Regions from separate parts of the Pseudoalteromonas sp. MMG005 genome, predicted to be linked through region 2. Evidence: predicted binding sites of a transcription regulator. Region 2 holds the regulator's gene; each other region holds the start of a gene.
What was found. The regulator sigma-54, encoded in region 2, starts transcription at its own class of promoters, with help from an activator protein. The targets are predictions, from matches to a motif close to GTTGGCACGNNNNTNGNNT.
Positions count from the first base shown of each region.

Region 1: the regulator sigma-54 is predicted to act here: its motif matches at 2,418-2,436, upstream of fliE (flagellar hook-basal body complex protein FliE).
Region 3: the regulator sigma-54 is predicted to act here: its motif matches at 4,091-4,109, upstream of glnA (glutamate--ammonia ligase).

Region 1 is NZ_JAGJEK010000014.1:116,692-125,190, reverse strand. It holds gene fliG (flagellar motor switch protein FliG) at 1-322, opposite strand, end outside; gene fliF (flagellar basal-body MS-ring/collar protein FliF) at 315-2,027, opposite strand; gene fliE (flagellar hook-basal body complex protein FliE) at 2,051-2,383, opposite strand; gene J8M01_RS12655 (sigma-54 dependent transcriptional regulator) at 2,543-3,940, opposite strand; gene J8M01_RS12650 (ATP-binding protein) at 3,937-5,046, opposite strand; gene J8M01_RS12645 (DNA-3-methyladenine glycosylase I) at 5,405-6,010, shown strand; gene J8M01_RS12640 (sigma-54-dependent Fis family transcriptional regulator) at 6,013-7,446, opposite strand; gene J8M01_RS12635 (flagellin) at 7,610-8,395, opposite strand.
Region 2 is NZ_JAGJEK010000020.1:67,869-76,367, reverse strand. It holds gene rapZ (RNase adapter RapZ) at 1-578, opposite strand, end outside; gene J8M01_RS16400 (PTS sugar transporter subunit IIA) at 595-1,047, opposite strand; gene hpf (ribosome hibernation promoting factor) at 1,050-1,337, opposite strand; gene J8M01_RS16390 (RNA polymerase factor sigma-54) at 1,366-2,868, opposite strand; gene lptB (LPS export ABC transporter ATP-binding protein) at 2,925-3,650, opposite strand; gene lptA (lipopolysaccharide transport periplasmic protein LptA) at 3,654-4,178, opposite strand; gene lptC (LPS export ABC transporter periplasmic protein LptC) at 4,168-4,722, opposite strand; gene kdsC (3-deoxy-manno-octulosonate-8-phosphatase KdsC) at 4,719-5,270, opposite strand; gene J8M01_RS16365 (KpsF/GutQ family sugar-phosphate isomerase) at 5,270-6,241, opposite strand; gene J8M01_RS16360 (calcium/sodium antiporter) at 6,252-7,214, opposite strand; gene J8M01_RS16355 (ATP-binding cassette domain-containing protein) at 7,433-8,239, shown strand; gene mlaE (lipid asymmetry maintenance ABC transporter permease subunit MlaE) at 8,236-8,499, shown strand, end outside.
Region 3 is NZ_JAGJEK010000001.1:425,723-434,221, reverse strand. It holds gene glnG (nitrogen regulation protein NR(I)) at 1-810, opposite strand, end outside; gene glnL (nitrogen regulation protein NR(II)) at 835-1,890, opposite strand; gene J8M01_RS02050 (DUF4124 domain-containing protein) at 2,003-2,503, opposite strand; gene glnA (glutamate--ammonia ligase) at 2,619-4,025, opposite strand; gene typA (translational GTPase TypA) at 4,482-6,305, shown strand; gene J8M01_RS02035 (CZB domain-containing protein) at 6,432-7,280, opposite strand; gene J8M01_RS02030 (ABC transporter substrate-binding protein) at 7,324-8,331, opposite strand; gene J8M01_RS02025 (GNAT family N-acetyltransferase) at 8,405-8,499, opposite strand, start outside.

The DNA.
Region 1 (8,499 bases), on a different contig from region 2:
TCAAACTCGCCGCTTTATCTTCACCCAATGCAGCGGTTAATGCTTTACGAATAAAATCTTCTGATTGGAAGCCAATAGTACTGAAACTCTGTATTTGTTCAATAAACAGATTATGTACAGCACTAATCTTAGACTGAGATAAATCATCTAGTGCAGCCATCGACATACCGACTTTTTGTACTTGCTTTGGCTCAAGGTGCTTCAGTATCTGAGCTGCATCTTCTTCAGTAAGGCTCAATAATAAGATTGCAGCTTTATCAACACCATCAAGTTTTTCAACATCAAAGGTTGCCGGTAATTGTTTTTGTTCTTCATCAGTCATCTTCTGTTAACCACGCTTTCACTACTTGTGAGGAGAGTTCTGGCTCATTAGCTACTAAAGCTCGTACTGCTTTAAGTAAGTCTTCATCGCCATGTAAGTCTGGTAATTGTAATGTACCATCCGACGAGAAACCAACAGCTGCTGAATCAAAGTCGTTATTTAACATATCTAACGTGCTATCGCCTAAGTCAACACCTGAAGTTAATGAATCTTCATCAAACTCTTCTAATGTATCATCTGGGTAAATCAGGCGCTTCAACATCGGTCTTACAACCGCTAGAATTAGCACAATAATAACCAATGCTCCCATCACAAGACGCATTGTTTTCATAAACCACTCTTGTTCCCACAAAGGTAATTCCGCAGTTTCTAAAATGTCTTCTCGCACAAACGGCACTGTCACAACTTCAAGCGCATCACCACGCTGCATATCAAACCCGACACCACCTTGCAGTAACCGTCTTATATTATTTATTTCTTCTTGGCTTCTCGGCGCCATAGTTACGGTGCCCTCGGCATCTGCTTTAGCCAAATAATCAACCGCAACTGAAACACTGATCCTGCGTATAACACCACTTTGTTGGCGCTTATGGCTAATAGTGGTATCTAGTTCATAATTACGTGTTGCTTCTTTATGCGTTCTACTTGGATTTGCATTATTACGCCCATTGCCTTGCCCAGCAACTTCAGGAATATTTGAATTTACAGGAGGCTGATTCGTCAACGCACCAGGGATCCCTACTGCAAGCCCTCCTATATTATTTTCTTCGAAGGTTGTTTCACTTCTCACAGCCGGTAAATCAGGGTTAAAGCGCTTTTGTGTTTCTTCAATGGCGCTAAAGTCCATTGTTAAGTCAACCTGCGCTGTAAATTTCCCTAATCCAACTACCGGGATTAAAATACTATCAATTTTTTCTAAGTACTCTTGCTCTCTTTTACGTTCTAAATCATACTCTTTACGAGAACGAGCAGCCAATGAATCTTGTGACCCGGAATTAAGTAATCGGCCATTTTGGTTTGTCACAGTTACACGCGCCGGTTCAAGCCCTTGAACAGCTGAAGCGACGATATCAACAATAGCATCCACTTCTTCTCCATCCAAAGAACGACCCCGTTTAAGCGTGATTACAACTGTTGCAGAAGGCTTTTTTTCTCTTCTTGCGAATACATTTTCCTTTGGGATAGCCAGTAAGACTTTTGCTCTGGTAATCTCTTGAAGTTCTTCAATTGTACGCGCGAGTTGCTGCTCGCGACCGTGCTTTAAACGCTCTCTTTCTAATCGCTGGCTCACACCGAAACCCATATCTTGCATTAAAATATCGGTACCAGAGCTTGGCGACTGAGTAAAGCCATCTCGCGCCATTTTGAGTTTAATATTTTGGTAGTCATTTTCAGCAACCATGATGGTGTTGCCATCTAACTCATATTCGACCTTTTGCGCATCTAAAAAATCTAATGTTTGTACAAGCTCATCTGTTGGATACTGCCCTAAAGGACGCATGTCTGGTTGGCGGGCCCAAATGATGATAAAAATTGCGATCGCCAAACAAATCGCCAATGCTATTACCAAAGTAACTTGACGCAACATATCAACGCCACTTAACCCACTCAAATAGCCTGATTTCTGTTCTTGTTGGTCTTCAGATCCGCCATCGCCTACAGCGCCATCGGATAAAGCCAGTTCAGTTGATTGATTCGTTGCCACAGTTACTCTCCACTACCCAAAAATTATACTGGCATGCTCATGATTTCTTTGTACGACTCAACAAGCTTATTGCGAACTTGCACCGTTGCTTCAAAAGCAACGGAAGATTTTTGTGAGGCAATCATCACTTGAGAAAGAGAGACACTGCGATCTCCCATCTCCATGGCCGTTACTTTAGATTTTGCATCTTTTTGTAAGCCACTTACAGTATTAATTGCATCTGATAGCAAATCACCAAATTGTGCAGAAGATGTAGCGGCACTTTGTACTGGCATAGTTGCATCAGGTTTATTGCGTGTCGCCTCGATAGCGAGTGACTGCATTTCTTGATATAAAGTATTAGGTTGAATATTCATGTGCTGATCCTGTAAATTTGTTACACGCAGAATAAAGCATTAATCATGCCAACTAATTATCGATAAGAATCAATGAGTTAATTATCACTTTGATAGTGCCATATTATTGACAGGAGAAAAGCCAGACAGCGCTGGCTTCCATTCATTAATAAAAATTAGTCACGCCGGAAGAGCAATACCTAGATCTCGCATTTTAGCCAGCTTATAGCGTAACGTCCGCGGACTCATGCCCAGTACTTCAGCAACATCTTTACGCTTGCCTTGGTAACGTGATAGTGTCTCTAAAATAATCTGATGCTCTTTATCTTGTAGTTCACTTTTATAATCAGTACTTTCGCTTTGGACATCTACATTATTAGAACGCTCTAACTGGTAGTTCAACTCCACACTCACCGTATTATCTATCAGTGTAGGTTCTGGTAAATCCATAGTTTCAGTGTTTTCAATAAAAATGTCTTGTGCGAATATCGTATTGCCCTGTAATAAAATGAGGGCTCGTTGCACAACATTATCTAGTTCTCGTACATTACCAGGCCAATTGTGAGTTAGCAGTTTTTTCTTAGCACCATCATCAATCACAGGAGTTAATTTCCCCGACTTACTGCAATGTCTCGCGACCAAGTGCTCCGCCAATACAATAATGTCACCAGGACGTTGATGCAGCGGCTTCCACATAAGCGGAAATACATTAAGGCGATAATAAAGATCTTCTCTAAATGTGCCTTTCGCTACTGCTTCTTTTAAATCTCGGTTACTCGTAGCTAATACGCGCACATTTAACTCAATGGTTTTTCTTCCACCTAATCTTTCAACTTCTCTTTCCTGTAAAACTCGCAGTAACTTTGCTTGTAGGCCCAGTTCCATTTCCGTTATTTCATCTAACAAGATAGTGCCACACTGAGCTTGTTCAAACTTACCTGGGCATGCTTGAATTGCACCTGTGAACGCCCCTTTTTCGTACCCAAATAAGGTTGCTTCTAGCATATTTTCAGGTATGGCTGCGCAATTAATAGCAACAAATGGTGAATCTACTCGGTCAGACTTATCATGAATATAACGCGCAAGTACTTCTTTACCCGAACCGCTTGGTCCTAAAACCATAACACTTGCATCTGACTTTGCAACTTTAGCTGCTAACTCCAAAAGCTGTAAACTTTGCGCATCTGCTACAATCGGACCATCTGTTTCTTTCGTTTTCTCTGGCATATAACGACTAACCATATTAAGCAAGACTTCTGGTGCAAAAGGTTTTGCCATATAATCAATCGCGCCTAAACGCATTGCTTCAACCGCGTCATCAATCGTCGCATAAGCAGTCATCATTAGTACAGGCAAATCAGGGTAATTTAATTTGATGGTACGCAGTAAATCAATACCACTCATTGTCCCCATTTGAACATCACTCACAACCAGCGAGAAACGTTGCTGTTTTAACAAAATTACGGCTTCTTCAGCACTTGCAGCTTCTACACATTCAAGTCCAGCCAATTGTAATGTGTCTAACAATGCTTCACGCAAACCTGCATCGTCTTCAACGACTAATATAGAATGACTCATACAGCCTCCAATTGTTCCATATCAAATGAAATAGGTAACAACAAACTAAATTGTGCTCCCCCTTCCTCAATATTACTCACTTCGACCTTGCCTTTATGCGAGTTTGCAACAGAATTAACCACAGCTAAACCAAGCCCAGTACCTTGGCTCTTAGTAGTAAAAAATGGTTCAAATAGTTTACTTTTCAATGATTCATCAACGCCGGGACCATTGTCTGTTACAGAGATTCTAACTCTATCGGATCCGGGTTCTCGCTTAGCACTCACCACAACATGCGCATTAATCCCAATGATTTGAATACTGTTATGAATTAAATTTTGAATCGCACCGGCCAAGGCTGTCTTATTACCAACTATTGCAATATCTGGCTCTGGTAGCACCACATCTAATATACTTTCGTGCATCAATACCATCGCATCTGATCCAGCCTTAACTTCACTCAACAATTGCTGCATAGACACTGATTCAACAACTTGCTCCTCACCACTTTTAGCAAATAACAGCATATCATTTACTTGAGATTCTAAATCTTTAAGCCGTGACATAAGTTTCTCATGAAAACGTATTCGTGCAGTGCCTAACATTTTATTACTGCCCAAATTTGCGGCATAAAGCATAGCTGCTGAAAGCGGTGTGCGAACTTGATGCGCTAAAGAAGCCACCATCTTGCCTAAAGCGCTCAAACGTTGCATATGCGCCATTCTTGCTTGCAATTGTCGAGTTTCAGTGAGGTCGGTCATTAAGATAAGCTGCCCAGGCTCTGGGGTCAGCGCTGAGATATCTAGCTTAATCAAACGACCATCTTTAAGAGATACCTCATGACCATCATCTTGTTTCGGGCAAAAAGAGCGTTGAATAATGTTAAACCACTTCTCCCCCTCAAGTGGCTCACCTAACATATCTATGGCGATTTGATTGGCTTTAGCTACCATTCCTTGACCATCTAGCACGATCACACCAGCAGGCATTGTGTCAACTAAATGACTTAGCCAACTCGCCTGTTGGCGTAGGTCGCTCAACTCACCAACATAGGCCTCTTGTAACAAGCAAGGATTAAATTGCGACGGTGGAGTAAAGCTTGGATTTAAAATATGTGCTAAAGCCATAATAAAATTCTCAAATAAAAATTCTTATCATAGATAAAGCACAGTTCATGCCAGTTTTGTTTTCCTTTATTTTCAATGAATTACACAACAAAAACACTACCATTTTTTTGACGGTCACCATTAGCTTGGAAATACAAGTCATGTAGATGAAGCTCAGTATTAGGAAAAGGCCGTCGCTTTACAGATTCAAAGCATACCAATTCCTCTATATGTGGTACTTTATAATCAAAATGATAAAAACCAACGGACCGCAGTCAAAGCACTCTATCAATACCATGCCACTCAGAGAAGTGATATGAAAAATGATGCGCGGAACCAACCTGTTAGTAGCATTGTCTTGCTATTTCGGAGAGAAAATATGTGTACACGCTGTCTATGGGTAGACCAATCTAAGCCGGATTATATTGAATATCATGACGTGGAGTGGGGCGTACCCGTTATGGATGACCAAACGTTGTTTGAATTCATTACACTAGAGTCCGCACAAGCGGGGCTTAGCTGGTATACCATTTTAAAAAAGCGTCAAGGTTATAAAAATGCATTTCATCAATTTCGAGTTGAAGATGTTGCACTAATGACGGAAGCAGATGTAGAGCGTTTATTAAGTAACACCGATATTATTAGAAATAGGCTAAAAATACGCGCTACCATCAATAATGCGCAAGCATTTATTAAAGTTCAGCAAGAGTTTGGCAGCTTTGCACGTTATCAATGGCAATTTGTGAACTTCAAAGTTATTGTTAATGATATTGCAAGCAAAGAAGATTACCTTGCAACGAGCGATATCAGCATTATATTTGCTAAAGATCTAAAAATGCGTGGATTTAAATTCCTAGGTCCTACTACAATATATGCGCATATGCAGGCTTGTGGTATGGTAAATGATCATGATAATGGGTGTTTTAGAAAACAGGAAGTGATTGATACCTACCTAGATATGAATATAGAAGAACATCTAACCTAAATTTACTCTTTATTAAGGTTATACTTTTTCATCTTTTCAACCAGTGTCGTGCGGCGTACTCCTAAAACCTCAGCTGCGCGAGCTACGATATAGTCATATCGTTCTAGGGCTTGAGAAATTAAACTCACTTCTAATTCTGCCAAATACTCTTTTAATTCTATGCCTTCTGCAGGTAAAGAACCTAACGTTTGTTCACTTACTTGAAACTCAGGTTCTGGATCTTCGTCATAATCACTAAAACCGCCACTAAATAGTTCATTAAATGCGTCTTTTTCTCGCAGTTCTTCTGGGTACTCGGGCTCAAACGCATCAACTTCGATATGTCGATACTTATTCGGCAAATCCGTGACGTCTACCACTTTTTCAGGAAACATAATGACCATACGCTCAACCAAATTTGCCAACTCTCGTATATTACCAGGCCACGTATGTGCTTTTAAGCTCTCAATAGCACGTTCAGTAAATTTAGCACCAGTACCACTTTGTTCATTGACACGGCGCATTAGCTCCTTCAACAATAATGGAATATCATCCGCTCGTTCATGTAATGAAGGGTTTTCAATCGGGAAAACATTCAAGCGATAATATAAATCTTCTCTAAACTTACCACTTTCAATCATGTCTTCTAAGTTACGGTGAGTCGCGGCAATTACTCTAACATCTGCTTGAATCGCTTTCGTTCCCCCAACTCTTTCATAGCTGCGCTCTTGTAAAACACGTAATAACTTAACTTGCATTTGTAACGGCATATCACCGATTTCATCTAAAAAAAGGGTTCCACCTTGCGCTAATTCAAATCTCCCTTTTCTTGCAGAAATAGCGCCAGTAAATGCCCCTTTTTCATGACCAAATAACTCACTTTCAAGTAACTCACCCGGTATAGCACCACAATTAACCGGTACAAAGGGTCCATTATTTCTTTTTGACAATAAATGTACATTACGTGCAACAACTTCTTTACCCGTACCTGATTCACCTAAAATTAGAACGTTGGCATCAGTTTTTGCTACCTGAGAAATTAAAAAACGTACTTGTTTAACAGCGTCGGTCTCGCCAACCAATCCATCAAAAGATTTGCCATTCGTTTTATCCGATTGACCTGGAAGCATCCTGAGATACTGCTGACTGTCATGCAATAACTGCATAGTAACATCATGGCCAAATGGTTCAGTAATTAGGCCTATAACATTGGCTAAGCTCAATAACGGTTTAAGCGTTTCTCCAACAAGCAGAAACGGGGTCGCTGGGTATGATTTAACTACACTCTCATGTTGCAACTTAGTCAAAGCACCTAGTACGACGATCGCATCTGACCCTAACTTTTTCTCTTGAGATAAGAATTCGTCGTCAATAACTTGAGATGATTGCCCAACAAAGTTCAACGATGCACACAAGCTACTTGCTCGGTTATTATTATTATCGAGGATCAAAACCATCTTAACGAGTCCAACTTTCAAGGTGATAGTGTAAAGTTAAGATTGTAAGGCACTTACGGAGGGATGCAATACCTAAGTGGCAAATTTTTGACATCATCGCCAAAAAACTGCCACCAATTATACTTTGAATCAATATTTATTGATCAGATTGAGCTATTCGTCATTACAACAGTCCCAGTACTGATGATGCAGACTGATTTGCTTGGCCACGTAAAGCAATTGACGCCTGAGACAAAATATCATTTGCAGTTTGTTCCGAAATAGCTTGTGCATAGTCAGTATCTTGGATACGGCTTTGGCTTGCTGCGATATTTTCTTTTTGCGTCCCTAAACCCCGAATAGTACTATTGAGTGTATTCTCAAAAGCACCTAGTTGCGTGCGTTGCGTATTCAAATCTTTAGCGGCTGTATCAGCAATATCAATTGCTGCTTGAGCTCCAGCCTGAGTCGATACATCAACACTTGCAATTGCGCTTGCAAAGCTGCCATCTGTTGGGGTTATGTTTTGCGTTGAGTTTGCATCAGGGCCAACTTGGAAACTCGTTTGTTCTCCGCTAAACAACGACTTCCCTCCAAATGTAGTGTTCTCAAACGTTTCCGTAATTTGTGTTTGAAGTTGCGATACTTCATCTTGAAGAGCTTGTCTGTCTGAATCAGTTAACGCACCATTACCAGATTGAATTGATAACTCTCGGATCCGTGATACAGCATCATTCACCCCCGACAAAGCTGAGTCAGCTGTTTGCGAATATGAAATACCATCATAAGCATTACGAACGGATTGATTATACCCTTCTTGCTGAGAATTCAAGCGATTAATTATTTGTAGTGCTGCCGCATCATCCGCTGCAGAATTTACCTTTTTACCGGTCGCGAGCTGTTGATTTAATTTGTTACCAACTTGCTCTGTACGATTAAATGCATTAAAGCTTGTTGTTTGAAGTTTCATAACCCCTCCCCATCAGGTGTTATTAGTTCTACATTAATAGTACAAATACTAACCCGACTTGCTAAAAAAGTCACCTTGTACCATCTTTTTATTTCAATCGGTTT
Region 2 (8,499 bases):
GGTTCCCAATGAGGGTTAGGCAGGAAGCGTGCATCAAACACATAATCAGCATCTTTTGGCATGCCGTGTTTAAAGCCAAAAGATAAAAAGGTAATAATTAGTTGTTTATCTTTTTTACCTAAAATCCGCTCACGGATAGATTCAGCTAACTGGTGGACACTGAGGTCGGTTGTATCAATAAATACATCGGCACTGGTGATCAGTACATCCAATAGCTGCTTTTCTTCTTTAATGGCTAGATCTAACGGTAAGTTATTTATAGAGAGTGGGTGTAGCCTGCGAGTTTCAGAAAAGCGTTTGATCAATGTTTGATCATCACTGTCCAAGTAAAATAATATCGGATTAGCAAACCCTGGTAAATACTCAAGAATATCGTTGAACTCTTGCTGTTGTTTTGGCAAGTTACGCACATCAATACTGACTGCAATTTTGTCATAGCTCTCAGACACGCTTCTAACCAAAGACGGAAGTAAATTGACCGGAATATTGTCAACACAATAGTAGCCTAAATCTTCTAACACTCTTAATGCAACGGACTTCCCAGAACCAGAGCGACCACTAATAATGATTAATTCCACAATTATCCCCTATTTACTAATCTTGAGCCTTAATAATACTATAGAGCTCGGTATCATTGCTGGCATGTCTCAATTGCTTACAGAACTCTTTATCTTTTAAGCTTTCAGCAATTGCAGCGAGTGTTTTCAGATGCTGTTGATTATCACCTTCAGGTACAATGAGTGCAACAAAAATATCGACTGGACGATTGTCTATGGCATCGAATGGAACCGATTTTTTACTAACTAATATCATCGCAAAAACTTGTTCGATACCTTGCATTCTGCCATGTGGAATAGCGATGCCTTTACCAATTCCAGTACTGCCTAGCTTCTCTCGTGACATGAGCGCAGATAAAACATCATGCTGTTCTAGGTGGGGTAACTGTTCATGTGTAAGTTCGCTAACGTATTCGAGAATACGTTTTTTGCTATTAAAAAGGACCGCAGCTTTACTGCAGTCCTTGTTGATTATTGAGCTAAGTTTCATGGTTAATGTCGAGTAAGCTTTTCTTTGTGTTTGATTACTTGTCTGTCTAGCTTGTCAACCAAACCATCAATAGCAGCATACATATCTTGATGCTCGGTAGAGGCAAATACTTCTGCTCCGCTTAAGTGTAAGGTCGCTTCGGCTTTTTGTACGAGTTTTTCAACATCTAAAATCACATGCACATTATTGATATGATCAAAGTGCCTTTCTAGCTTCGCAAACTTGGTGTTGACATAGTCTCTTAGTGATTCAGTTACTTCTACGTGACGACCAGTTAAATTTAGTTGCATAAGCATTTTCCTTCTTTGGTATTACGTCTTATATCAAGCTTTTACGCTGATTCGACGGTGGAATGGCTAACGACTCCCGATATTTTGCTATCGTACGTCGGGCCACTTTGATTCCTTGCTCTGCCAATATATCCGCAATTTTGCTATCACTTAATGGCTTAGCAGTATTTTCGGCGGCAATGAGCTTTTTGATCAATGCTCTAATCGCTGTGGAAGAGCATTCACCTCCGTTTTCGGTACTCACATGGCTCGAGAAGAAATATTTCAACTCAAAAATGCCCCTAGGTGTGTGCATATATTTTTGTGTTGTGACACGTGAAATAGTGGATTCATGCATCTCTACCATTTCAGCCACATCATTTAGCACCATAGGTTTCATTGCTTCAGGGCCATGTTCAAAGAATGCCTGTTGTTGCTGCACAATGCAATTAGTTACTTTCATTAACGTATCATTGCGGCTTTCTAAGCTTTTAATAAACCATTTAGCTTCTTGTAAATGCGAGCGAATAAATTGACTATCAGTGCTTGATTTCATTGAACGAGACATCGCCGCATAGTGATCATTGACTCTAATTTTCGGCATTGAATCAGGGTTTAATTCAACTAACCATCGGCCTTTCACTTTTTTCACAGAGACATCAGGTATGACATATTCAGACTCTTCGCGGATGATACTGGCCGCAGGTTTTGGATTTAAGCTGTGTATTAGAGTCATAACTTCTTTTAAATCGGACTCTTTCAGCTTAGTCTTTTTCATGAGCGTTCGATAGTCTCGACTTGCAAGTAAGTCAATGTGTTCGGTGAGCACGTGTTTAGTATGCTCCAGCCAAGGTGTACTTTTATCAAACTGATTAAGCTGGATACATAAACATTCTTGCAAGCTACGAGCAGCAATGCCGACGGGGTCAAATAATTGAATGCGTTTCAGGACAGCCTCAATTTCATCAAGTTCAATGGCATCTTCTGAACTCTCGTCATTAAGGCTTTCTAAGATTTCATCGGTCGATAAGGTTAATAAACCACCATCATCCACGGCTTCCACAATGGCGACAGCGATCCCTCTATCAGTATCACTAAACGGGGTCAGTTCTAGTTGCCACATTAAGTATTCATGGAGCGATTCGGTGGTTGCGCCTTGGTACATGTTTTCGTCTTCAGGCATAGGGCCGCTGCTTGTTGCTGGTGCAGCACTCATGTATTCATCCCATGTGACATCCATCGCAAGTTCTTCGCTAACAGTGTCTTTACTCATAGCCGCGTCTGCATCAAGCTCATAGTCACTGACTGGAGCTTCTTCAATACTGTCTGAATTAGATTCTTCTTTCGAGAGCTCTTTATGTTCTTTTTCTATATTTTCGTTGTCGTTTTCATGCTCTGATTCTTCAACTTCCAGTAATGGGTTGCTGTCCAAGGCTTCTTGGATTTCTTGTTGGAGATCTAGCGTGCTCAATTGCAACAAGCGGATAGCCTGTTGTAATTGGGGTGTCATGGTTAATTGCTGACCCATGCGCAGCTGTAACGATTGCCTCATGTATCTCTAACAATCCTTTCTATTAATCAATTATTAAAATTACCTAGATACTATAACTATAGCCTGAATTGTTCACCTAGGTAGACATCTCGAACAGTTTGATCGGCTAGCACGTGTTCTGGAGTACCTGATGCAATTAATTCACCATGTGAAACTATGTATGCTTTTTCGCACACATCAAGTGTTTCTCGTACATTATGATCTGTGATCAGAACACCTATACCGCGTTTTTTTAAATGTTCGATAATTTTCTTTATATCTAACACCGAAATTGGGTCAACACCAGCAAAAGGCTCATCTAACAGGATAAATTTTGGGTTTGCGGCTAAAGCGCGAGCAATTTCGACTCTTCGACGTTCACCTCCTGACAATGCCATACCTTGACTTGTACGTATATGTTGGATGTTGAATTCATCTAATAATTCATTAAGAATTTGCTCTCGATCAGGTTTACTCAGTTCATTACGAGTTTCTAAAATAGCCATTAAGTTCTGGTAAACGGTTAACTTTCGAAAGATGGAAGATTCTTGCGGTAAATAACCTATGCCTAGCCTTGCTCGACTGTGCATCGGTAACAGGGTGATATCGTGGTCATCAATGGTTACGGTACCGTTATCGCTTGGCACTAATCCAACAATCATATAAAAACTGGTCGTTTTACCTGCCCCGTTGGGGCCTAGCAAGCCAACAATACTGCCTGCCTCGACGGCAAGGCTGACATTTTTTACGACTTGTCGTCCTTTGTAGCTTTTAGCCAAAGCGGTTGCAGTCAAAGTACTCATTTATTATTTGCCTTGTTCTTTATTCGATTTTTTTTCTGGGACTAGAATTGTGTGCACTCGGCCAGTATTTTCATTACCTTTTTCAGCATTTATTAATTGTTTATCCATATCGTAAATTATGGATTGTGCTTTTATGATTTGGCCTGCTTGGTTAATTTCTGCATCACCTTTGATTGTCAGCTTTTTATTCGCTACATCATATCGAACCTCACTCGCCGTGGCACTTAATACGGTGCCATCAGCTTGTGTCTCGGTAAAACGCGCTGGATTACCTGTAGCGACAAGCAGTTGTTTATTTTCTCCTAATTCAGCCCGTCTATGCACTTCTAGGCGATCAGCGTTAATTTGTCTATTACCATGTATAATTTCAACATTTTGTTCAAAAATACCAATGTTGGTTTTTAATTGTGCGGTTTGCTTGCCTGCTTTAATTGATACTTGTGATGCAAAGTCATTATTGTTGGCCGCAAGCGCGCTGCTGAATGTAAGCCCAATAAAGGCTACGGTGACTATTAATCTATTGGTCATAATAAATGGTTCTAGTATGGTTAATTAGCTCTATAACATCGGTATTTAAATCGGCGTGCAGACCTTTACCTGTGATGAGTAAGTCTGGACCTGTGATTTCTACCGGTTGCTCCGATTGCATTAGTTTATTGATAATTTCAACTCGAATATGGTCCGCGTTGATATGTGTAATCATGGCTTTATCTGTTAGATTTTGCGCCACAACATTACCTTCCAAAATGAGTATGTTATTTTCGTATAATGTGGCTTCAGTTGCTGTGATTTTCCAGTTTTTAGGCCCGTTATATAAAGTAAAAATAGGTGCTTCAAAATGGCTAAAGCCAAGCTCTTGATATAATTCCATTTTATCCGCAGTTACTGTATGGCTACGAATACCCGTTTCATCATAAATTGTTTGTTGTAATTGTGTTGCTATATAATCTGGCTTAGCAATGACATCACTGGTACCGTTTTCTGATGAGGGGGGGTGGGTGAAGTAAGGGTACCACAACCATCCCATAATCATTGAAAAGATAATCAATAATGCAATTCGATTTATGGTCATGTGCTTGTTCCAGTGGTACCTAACGAGTGACCTTGTGCTAACATAATCAAATCGGTTAATTCACGTACAGCACCAAACCCTCCAGGTAACATGGTTGTATAATGCGCAACGCGCTTTATAAGAGGGTGGGCATCGTTAACTGCAACTGAAAAGCCCACTAATTGCATGACGGGCAAATCAGGGCCATCATCTCCGATATAAGCGATGTCTTCATCTTGTAAATCTAATGCTTGCTTTAGTGTGTCATATGCCTGCAGTTTATTTTCTTGGCCTTGATAAATATGCTGTACGTTTAAGCTAGTCATTCTTTGCTGAACAATCTGTGAATGCCGGCCAGTAATAACGGCAACTTGCACGCCACTATTGATTAGAGCTTTGATGCCAAACCCATCTTTTGTATTAAATGCTTTTAATTCTTCACCGTTGTTGCCAAGGTAAATCCGACCGTCAGAAAAAACGCCATCAATATCACATATCAGTAGCTTAATATTAGCAGCCTTGCTGTACGCAACATTACTGATAGGTTGATATAAGTCTGAGAATTGCATTATAAAACTCCTGCTCGTAGTAAATCTTGCGTATTTAAAGCACCGACCGGGTAGTGGTTATCATCTATGACAATTAAACCATTAATTCGTTTCGTTTCCATTATATTCAATGCTTCAGCTGCAAGAATATTTGCATGTACGGTTGCACAGCTTTTAGTCATTACCTCGCTAATGAGTGCGTTATGTAAATCAATTCTTTGTTCAATGATTCGCCTTAAATCCCCATCTGTAAAAATACCACATAAGCGAGATTCAGAGTTAATTACGGCTGTCATTCCTAATCCTTTGGCTGACATCTCGAAAAGCGCAGCTTTTACCGTGTCTTGAACAGTCACTACGGGTACTTCGGCGCCTTTGTGCATGATGTCATCGATGGTCAGTAATAGTCTTTTCCCTAATGCACCACCAGGGTGAGAAAGTGCAAAATCATCGGCTGTAAAGCCTCTAGCCTCTAACAAAGCGACGGCGAGTGCATCACCCATTACCAATGTTGCTGTTGTACTAGCTGTTGGAGCAAGTCCTAATGGGCAGGCTTCTTTCGATACGGCAATACATAAATGTACATCGGCTAACTTAGCAATGGTTGAGTGCGAATTACCGGTCATCGCGATCGTTTTTGCGCCAATGCGCTTAATCACAGGTATGATACTCAATATTTCGCTCGTTTCACCTGAATTAGAGATCAGCAGGACAACATCTTCTTTGGTGATCATGCCTAAATCACCATGACTGGCTTCTCCAGGGTGAACAAAAAAAGCGGGGGTACCAGTACTGGCAAATGTGGCTGCAATCTTATTCCCAATGTGACCTGATTTTCCCATGCCAATGACTATCGTTCTACCGATACAATTAAAGATAGTTTCACAGCCAGCTTCAAAGCTCTCATCGATATACTGCGTGATTTCATCTATAGCTTGGCGCTCAATTTTGATCACTTGTCGTGCAGTCTTAGAAAAATTTATTTGGCTCATCAGTGACTTCCTAGAATGAAATAATGTAATACATATAGCTAATGAAAGCGGCTAATAATAGCCCTCCTTCTATACGATTTATTTGTCGAGACCCTGTGAAACTTAGGCTCATAAGAATAAGCGCGACAGTGGCTGCTAACATGATATAGATGTCTCGCTGTGCAATATTCAAATCTAGAGAAGCTGGGTTTAAAATGCCTGCAATGGATAAAACCGCGAGTATGTTAAAGATATTAGAGCCGATGATGTTACCAAGAGCGAGGTCATCTTCTTTTTTTAATACGCCAGCAATACATGCAGCAAGTTCAGGCAAACTGGTTCCGATCGCTATGATTGTTAGCCCAATTAATAAGTCGCTCATGCCAAAAAATTTTGCGATATCTACAGCTGAACCAACAAGGTAGTGTGAGCTGACGGGTAACAATACCATACCAACGACTAACCAAAATACTGCTTTCTTCGTAGGGATATTTTCAGGTACTTCGTCACAAGCTTCATTAACTAGGGGGTCGTTTTGATTGCCTGTTTGTTTTGTGATGATGATTAACGTCAGTAAAAATAGTACAAAGCCGACTAATAGTAGGGAACCTTCAATCAAACTGAAGTAATTATCGCTTACGATGAACCACGCTGCTAATGAGACAATGACAAGTAACGGCATTTCACGCTTGAGGATCCCTGAACTAACAGATAAAGGACGTAATAACGCAGTGATCCCTAATACGAGTAAAATGTTTGCGATATTTGAGCCTATCGCGTTGCCAACAGCTGTATCCGTTTTATTAGCCAAAGCCGCTTGACCTGCTACCATCATTTCAGGTGCTGATGAGCCCATTGCTACGACTGTTAAGCCGACTATCAATGTTGGTACTCCAAAGTTACGAGCGAGTGCAGCCGCGCCAAAAACAAAACGATCAGCACTCCAGACTAGAGCTGCAAAACCAAGAATGAGGACAATAAAAGATAGAACCATTAAAATTATGCCAAGTGATAAAGTGTCATTGATGCAAATAGTAACAAATGCGACAAAAAAAGTATAAATAAAAGGAGGTTGTTCATATTGATAGCAAGGGGGCTCGGTAACATTGAAAGAGACATGTTATATTACAAAATTTTACGAAATGTATTTTCCCTCGGGCGGCAAAAAATCGTATTATGACATAATTAGTCAAACTAGATGTGGAGAGCGACTTGTCGCAAGCAATAGTTGAGATCAAGGATGTGACATTTTCACGTGGTGAAAAGACCATCTATAAGAATATGAGTTTCTCGGTACCAAAAGGGAAGATTACGGCGATTATGGGCCCCAGTGGTATTGGTAAGACAACGATGCTACGTTTGATTGGCGGTCAACTCAAGCCTGATAGTGGGGATATTTTATTTGAAGGCAAGAGCATTCCCAGTATGACACGTGCTGCATTGTATGATGCACGCAAGAATATGAGTATGCTTTTTCAAAGTGGCGCACTTTTCACAGATATGTCTGTTTTTGATAATATCGCTTTTCCGTTGCGTGAACATACTACATTAAATGAAGAATTGATCCGCTTAGTTGTATTAATGAAATTGCAAGCCGTCGGATTACGTGGGGCTCGTGACTTAATGCCATCAGAGTTGTCCGGAGGGATGGCACGTCGTGTTGCACTCGCGAGAGCGATTGCATTGGACCCTGAATTAATTATGTATGATGAACCTTTTGCTGGACAAGATCCTATTTCAATGGGGGTCTTGGTCAAGTTAATTAAATCCTTAAACGAAGTGCTCGGATTGTCGTCACTTATCGTGACTCATGATGTAACTGAGGTATTAAGTATTGCCGAACACGTAATTATTATTGCGGAACAAGGGGTTATTGGAAGTGGTACAGCGCAAGAAATGCTTGCTCATCGTTCTCCGCTAGTTCAGCAATTCTTACAAGGTTTATCTGACGGACCGGTGCCATTTCACCAACCTGCAAACCCTTATGATCAAGAGCTATTGAACGGAGGTGCTGTGTGATTAACTTTTTTCAGAAGTTAGGTCATAAAACACTGAGTCGATTTGCATCGTTAGGACGCTCGACTAGCATGTTATTTGGCGCATTGGTTAACATGCCAAATATAAGAAAGGGCACCCCGCTGCTTATCCGCCAGCTTTATATGATTGGTCACCAGTCACTTTTAATTATCATGGTTTCAGGACTCTTCATTGGCATGGTTTTGGCGTTACAAGGCTATACTGTGTTGGTTGGCTATGGTGCGGAGGATAGCTTAGGACCT
Region 3 (8,499 bases), on a different contig from region 2:
TACACTGACACTTTGGTGTCCGCCAACCCGATAAAACTCCCCATCGGCCAATACTCGCAGTAACCGAGTTTGCACATCTAATGGCATATCACCAATTTCATCTAAAAAAAGAGTTCCTTTGTTAGCTTGTTCAAATCGGCCTCGACGCATGCTGTCAGCACCTGTGAATGCTCCCTTTTCATGCCCGAATAGCTCGGACTCAACAAGATCTTGTGGGATAGCTGCCATATTCAGAGCTATGAAGGTATTATCTTTGCGCGGGCTATGGTTATGTAACGCGCCTGCGACAAGCTCTTTCCCTGTACCAGATTCACCATTTATTAATACACTCATACTTGACATAGAAAGCTTACCAATGGCTCTGAAGACTTCTTGCATGGCGGGGGCTTCGCCAATAATATCGGGGCTATCTTTCTCAGTTGGCGTACGTTTGGTTTTTTTTGCTTGTGAATTCGCTTGATAAGCCCGTTCAACAAGATCTGCGGCTTCATTTAAATCAAAAGGTTTGGCTAAATATTCAAAAGCCCCTTTTTGAAATGCATTGACAGCTGAGTCTAAGTCGGAGTGGGCTGTCATAATGATGACAGGTAAATTAGGATGACTTAAGCTTATCTCTTCTAGCAAAGCCATACCATCGAGACCGGGCATACGAACATCTGAGATTAAAACAGCAGGTTGGCTATATGATAAAGCGGTTAGAACATCTTGGCCATTGGAAAAGCATTCAGTCGTAAACCCTGCTCGTGATAATGCTTTATCGAGTACAAATCGAATGGATGCATCATCATCAACTAACCATACTGTTTTCATTTCTTGCTCCGTATACCGTTGGCGTCAGAACGGTAGATAAATATTAAATTCTGTGTGTCCAGTCCAGCTGTCATAATCAATCATGCCATTGTGCTGCTCTATCAAAGTTTGCGCGATGGATAATCCCAGTCCAGAACCTCCATCTTTATTTGTGGTCATGGGGAAAAATAATGTATCTTTTAGTTCAGGCGCAATGCCAGGGCCGTTATCCATGATTTTAATCAAAAGAGCTTTTTTAATTAGCTTTTCGCCACGTCGTAATCGATGCTTAATCCGTGTCGTTAGCGTTATGTTTCCACCTTGAGTTAGTGCTTGTAATGCGTTACGTACAATATTCAGCACAACCTGCTGAATTTTTGCTTGATCGATGTTTATGTCAGGAATACTTGGATCATAATCTTTAATTAACTTTATATTATGCTCGTTATCTAATGTGCTGAGTTTAATCACTGATTCTAAAGTTTGGTGAATATTACACGGCGCTTTATGCAGTAATTGATTAGGTCCGAGTAAACGGTCGACTAAATCGGTTAAACGGTCTGTTTGCTCGATAATTAATTCGGCACATTGGTCCCGCTCACTCTGACAACCTTCATACTGCAATAATTGCGCCGCTCCACGAATTCCACCGAGCGGGTTTTTAATTTCATGTGCTAACCCTCTTATTAATGTGCGCGCAGCGTGATATTGATGCATTTGGTTTGATGCTTGATCAAATCGCACTTCATCATCAATACGTCGGAATTCCATTAAAATATAAGTGGTATTTAATAGGTGTACTCGGCGAGCATGAAGATTTAAAGTCGCGGCTCTATTGTCGATAAACACCACGTCAACTCTATGCTGTTGGCAATCGACACCGTCTTTTAGTACATATTGATTGATTCTGGTTATATCTATGTGGTGATGGCTGAAGGTCGCGTGGAGTGATTGACCTATTAGCCTTTTAATACCTAATCCGAATAGTTCACTACTGCTTGTATTGGCATAGTGAACGATAAAGTTCTTATCGAGTAAAATAACGGACGTTGCTAAATTATGCCACAAGTCAGGGAGCAGTTGCTCATGGAGTTGTTCCATATTGGTTCACCTTAATTAGATATTGCACCAATGTAGTGCGATAGTAGCATAGCATTATTAGTGATTTTATTTCTAGGCAATACTCAAGGCGCTTAAATAGGTAACACTTTAATTATTTTATACTTTTTCTGTGTAGATAAAACGTGGTTGGATCACTTTGCGCGAGTGCTTTTCCCTGTTCATTGTAGAGCCTTAACAGTAGAGAGTGCTCCCCTCGAGGTACGTTATGTAAGACAAACGTTGTGCTTGTTTGCATAGGTCCTGTTGCTTTTCCATCTAACGTTAATTGCACTTTTAAACCATTGGAGAAGCTAGGCTGAATTTGCCCTGTAACATAGATGGTGCCAGTATTTTCTCTGAGTGTTTGCTCGTGGTTTGGTGAGGTAATACTTGCTGTATATTCAATCGCTTTTTGACTTGCTTGCGTATTGAGTATACTTGTATCAACAGCGGGCATTGTCATTGATTTATTTAACTGTATTTCTTGTGCGCCTTGCCGGGGTACATCAGAAAAGACCCAATTACCCTGCTCATCTTTCCAACGGTACACCTTTGAATCCGCTAAAACTGATGAACTAAACAATACAAAACACCCTAAAAATAAAAGCCGCATTTAGATCTTGCCTGATATCAAAAATATACTCTAATACTCTAGACTGTTGTGAATTACTTTTCCATAAAAAAGCCCGCTTTGCGGGCTTGAGAACACATATGATCTGAATACGTAATTACACGCTGTAGTACATTTCAAACTCAACAGGGTGAGTTGTCATGTTCAGTTTTTCCACTTCCTGTGACTTAAGTGCAATATAAGCATCAATTAAGTCATGAGTGAATACACCACCTTGTACTAAAAATTCACGATCAGCATCAAGACACGCTAGCGCTTCATCAAATGAGGCTGCCACGGTTGGAATTTCAGCAGCTTCCTCAGCTGGTAGGTCGTATAGATCTTTATCCATCGCATCACCAGGGTGGATTTTATTTTTAATCCCGTCAAGGCCTGCCATAAGCATTGCTGAGAATGCAAGATATGGATTAGCTGTTGGGTCTGGGAAACGAACTTCTATGCGTCGAGCGCGCTCTGAAGGGACGACTGGAATACGAATCGAAGCAGAACGGTTACGTGCTGAATATGCAAGCATGACCGGTGCTTCAAACCCAGGTACTAAACGTTTGTATGAGTTAGTTGACGCATTGGCAAATGCATTAATTGCTTTAGCATGCTTGATGATGCCGCCAATGTAATAAAGAGCATCTTCAGATAAACCGCCATATTTATCACCAGCAAATAAGTTTTTGCCGTCTTTAGCAAGTGATTGGTGACAGTGCATACCTGAACCATTATCACCAACAACAGGCTTAGGCATGAATGTTGCTGTTTTACCATATAAATGAGCCATGTTATGAATAACATACTTCATTTCTTGAATCTCATCAGCCTTTAACACCATGGTATTAAAGCGCGTCGCAATTTCATTTTGACCAGCGGTAGCTACTTCATGGTGGTGGGCTTCTACTACTTGACCCATTTCTTCCAGTACCAAACATGTCGCACTACGCCAATCTTGGAAATCATCAACTGGGGCAACAGGGAAGTAACCCCCTTTAACGCCTGGGCGGTGACCAGTATTACCATCTTCATATGCTTTATCTGAGTTCCAAGCTGCTTGTTTAGAATCAATCTTGTACATTGAGCCAGACATATCAGTTTTATACTTAACATCGTCAAAAACAAAGAACTCAGGCTCAGGCCCAAATAAAACCGTATCTGCAATGCCGGTTGAGCGCATATATTCTTCTGCTCGTTTTGCAACAGAGCGAGGATCACGTTCGTATCCTTGTAATGTTGCTGGCTCAACAACATCACAACGAACAATCATCGTTGTTTCTTCAGCAAATGGGTCAAGTTTAACAGAAGCTGCGTCAGGCATTAAAACCATGTCAGATTCGTTAATGCCTTTCCAGCCAGCTATAGACGAGCCATCAAACATTTTGCCATCTTCGAAGAAGTCTTCATCGGCTTGGTGATGAGGAATTGAAACGTGTTGCTCTTTACCTTTGGTATCTGTAAAACGTAAATCTACAAACTTAACGTCATTTTCTTTAATAAAATCTAAAACCGATTGTGACATGTGTCCTCCGACTCGATGGGTTATTATTTTGTGTAGCATTATATTGATGCGACTTGTCTTACCTTAAGCGTATTTCATGCCAAATATTTAAGGTGTTGATTTATCTTAATATAAATTAAATTTAAATTAGGCTTTATGTATTTTTGCACCATTTTGGTGCGGTGTTGTTTCGTAATGGTGCGTGCCAGCATGTAACGCGCTAGTATGGTGCGTAGTAAAATAAGCTTAGTATTATTTATTAGTAGTGCAATTTATAGACCTGAAAACCCTCTAAAAAATACAATGACTTGATAAAGTCATAAAATTTATGTTGGATAAACTTTCATCCATCGCCGTAATAAGGGATAATGTGCGCCGTTTAAATCCTATATTGGGACATCTCTGGCGCGCCAACATTTAGTGAAATCGCGTAGATCGACTAGGATCACTGAGATTCAACTTTCTCTGAGTAATTATATGAGCATCGAAAAGTTAAGAAATATTGCGATTATCGCACACGTTGACCACGGTAAAACAACCCTAGTTGATAAGTTGCTAGAGCAATCAGGCACACTAGAAACACGCGGCGGCAACGAAGAGCGTGTAATGGATTCAAATGATATCGAAAAAGAGCGCGGTATCACCATCCTTGCAAAAAATACTGCGATTGAGTGGAATGATTACCACATCAACATCGTAGATACTCCAGGACACGCCGATTTTGGTGGTGAAGTAGAACGTGTACTTTCAATGGTTGATTCAGTTCTTCTATTAGTAGATGCGCAAGAAGGTCCAATGCCGCAAACGCGTTTTGTAACGCAAAAAGCATTCGCATTAGGTCTTAAGCCAATCGTGGTAATTAACAAGATTGATAAGCCAGGTGCACGTCCTGATTGGGTTATGGATCAGGTATTTGATTTATTCGACAACCTTGGTGCAACGGACGAGCAGCTAGATTTCCAAGTTATTTATGCATCAGCAATCAATGGTTGGGCGACATTAGATCTTGATAATGAATCAGATAACATGCAACCAATGTTTGAAGCGATTGTAGAGCAAGTTGAAGCGCCAGATGCTGATCCAGCAGGTGACTTCCAAATGCAGATCTCTCAACTTGATTACAACTCATATATCGGTGTTATCGGTGTAGGCCGTATTAAACGCGGTTCTGTTAAGCCTAACCAGCAGGTTACAATTGTGGGTGCTGATGGTGCAACGCGTAATGGTAAAGTTGGCCAAGTAATGAGTTACTTAGGTCTTGACCGCCACGAAGCTGCTGAAGCACAAGCCGGCGACATCATTGCAATCACAGGTCTTGGTGAACTGAAAATTTCAGACACTATCTGTGACGTAAATGCAGTAGAAGCATTGACTCCGTTATCAGTTGATGAGCCGACAGTAACAATGACGTTCTCTGTAAACACTTCGCCGTTTGCTGGACAAGAAGGTAAGTTTGTTACTTCACGTAATATCCTTGAGCGTCTTGAAAATGAATTAGTTCACAACGTAGCACTACGTGTTGAAGAGACTGAAAACCCTGATAGCTTCCGCGTGTCTGGTCGTGGTGAATTACACCTAGGTATCTTGATTGAAAACATGCGTCGTGAAGGTTACGAGCTAGCTGTTTCTCGTCCAGAAGTAATTCTTCGTGAAGTGGATGGTCAGTTAGAAGAACCGTTTGAAACAGTAACAATTGATGTTCAAGATGAGCACCAAGGTTCAATTATGGAACAACTTGGTCTTCGTAAAGCAGAAATGACGGATATGGCTCCAGATGGTAAAGGCCGTGTGCGTATGGATTTCATGATGCCTTCACGTGGTTTAATCGGTTTCCAAACTGACTTTATGACGCTGACATCAGGTTCAGGCTTAATGTACCATACGTTTGACCACTATGGCCCATACAAAGGCGGTACTATTGGTAAGCGTAAGAATGGTGTATTAATTGCGAATGCAACAGGTAAAGCGCTAACTAACGCATTATTCAACCTTCAAGAACGTGGTAAGTTGTTTATTGGACACGGTGTAGAAGTCTACGAAGGTATGGTTATCGGTATTCATAGCCGTGATAACGACCTGACAGTTAACGCGCTTAAAGGTAAGCAGTTAACGAACGTTCGTGCATCAGGTACTGATGAAGCACAAACACTTGTACCACCTATCAGAATGTCTCTTGAGCAGGCGCTTGAGTTTATCGATGATGATGAGCTGGTAGAAGTTACACCTGAAAATATCCGTATTCGTAAAAAGTTATTGACTGAAAGTGAGCGTAAGCGTGCTGGTCGTCAACTTAAAGACTAATATCGAATAGAGATTTAAAAAATGCCGCTCTTATGAGCGGCATTTTTGTAGCAAATTATTTTCTAAAAAATAATATTTACATTTACCTTGGTAATTGGTGATATTCAGGAGCTAAGGTTGTATGGGTTAGAATAACCCATATGTCTCCGTTTCTTCTGGTTCATAGTCTTTGAGGTGTTCAGGTCTGAATATTGCGCTCGGGTCAATGACAACACTGTGTGTTTCTCCTCGTTTAATCAGTCCCCGCATCATTTTTTTCGTCTGTGCATCAATTTCAAAACCAATATTCGTTAGTTCACTCAATGATTTAATTTCATTTTCATTGCAATGAATATTATCCTCTACTTGGTCGACTAATAGACCTATGTGAGGTTTCTGGCCATCTTCGGTGGTAAACACAATGATAGGCTTATGATCTAGGGTTATTTGCTCTCTGGCCGACTCAAATAAGCGTATCAGCTTTGTGTAAGTTGTTGATTTCTCTTTTGATAGTAGTCGTTTTGCTTCTTCCTGTTGGCTGTTGTTTACTAGCGAAAATAGTTGCTCTGGAAGTGAATATAGTTGTGAATGTGGCTGTTCAAAACGCGATAAGATAGCTTTTAGATCATCGTTATCTGTTTGGAAGTGATAAAACCATTTACCAAACTCACTGTGCTTGGCATCGCGTGCGCCTTCAAAAGCTGCCCCATTAATAATACTGTGTTCAAGTGCTTGAAACCAAGATTTATGTTCTTGTTCATACTGTATAAGTAAATCAATTAGTGCACGATTAATATCTTGTGAAGATTGATTGTTAAGGATCAGGCCCAAGTCAAAAATAGGAGTGGGAGTCCCCATGTAATCTTTTACCCCTAAAAAGCTAGGGTTTCCATTCGGTAAAGAGGTTAGGTTCCCTTCATAACGTTCTGTGAGCAAAATATCCAATATTTTAAGAGATATGGTTTTTTGTCCAACTCGAAAGTTTATTAAATCCATGTTCGCCTCTAAAAAATTATAATTATGTTTTAAGAATAGAACATTATGATGAATATGAGCGGAAAACCGGTAATTTCTTTTCAGCAGATGTTAGGTTAAATAGTTCTTGTAAATCAGCATCATGTTCAAGCATTAAGGAGAGCTTATCTAATATGCATTGGTCGCTAAACGTAAGAGGGCATTGCGTTGCAGCTTTACTAAATAATAGTGCATTTAAATAGCCTTCAAAAAGCACATGATCAATCTTAACGTTAGGGTATGCTGCTGCGTGGGTACGGAATGTGTTACATAATCGTGCTGAACAATTATATGGATTGGGCACAACTTCAGTGATCATAAGCAGTTGAGATGACTTTATTCTGCTAAGTAGCTCTTTACTAGAAGCAAACGACACACTGGTGTAATCTGCTTTAACACCGCGTAATTGTGCCCTATTTATAAATTTTGCCAATGGCTTGTACGTTCCTATCAGCGCTACTGCGGTTGCTCTAGATGCTTTAATTTTACTGAGTGCTTTATCTACATTACTAGAGTTACGGCGAAAGCGAGTGATCACGGAAGGGGTTAAGCCTCTATCTGCGAGTACTTTTGTGAGGCTTTTCTCTAATGTAATACCAAATTCATCAGCTTGAATAAACAAAGCAATATTTTTGTGCTTTCTTTCATTCACTAAGTAGTTTATTTGCTCTTCGGCTTCATCAAAATAGCTAGGTCGTAAGTTGAATATTTTAAGCGTACGGTTGTTGCGTAAAAAGTCAGCGCCAGAGAAAGGCATCAATAGAGAAATTTTGCTGTGCTCTAGTAGTGGACGGATCGCTGAAATCGTCGGTGTGCCCATGAAGCTGAACAAAGCATCAACCTTTTTCTCATATATAAAATAGCGGGTGTTATTAACGGTGCGACTGGGCTCATAGCCATCATCTAATACAAGTAAGTCGACTTTGGCACCATTGATCCCTCCGTTTTTATTTAGCTGTTCAAAATAAATATTTGCGCCTACCTTGAGTTGACTACCAATAGCTTGAGCTGGACCGCTGAGTGCCGTAGACATGCCTAATTTTATATCTTTAGGCGGAGCTGCAAAACCATGAGGCTGTAATAACAAGTAGCAGAGTATTATTACACTAATTTTTAACAGAGATCCGTGCATAAAGTTCTTTCACCAAAGCTTGCAATGCAATATTAAATTGCTTTTTTGAGCGCAGCGATAGAGTATGCT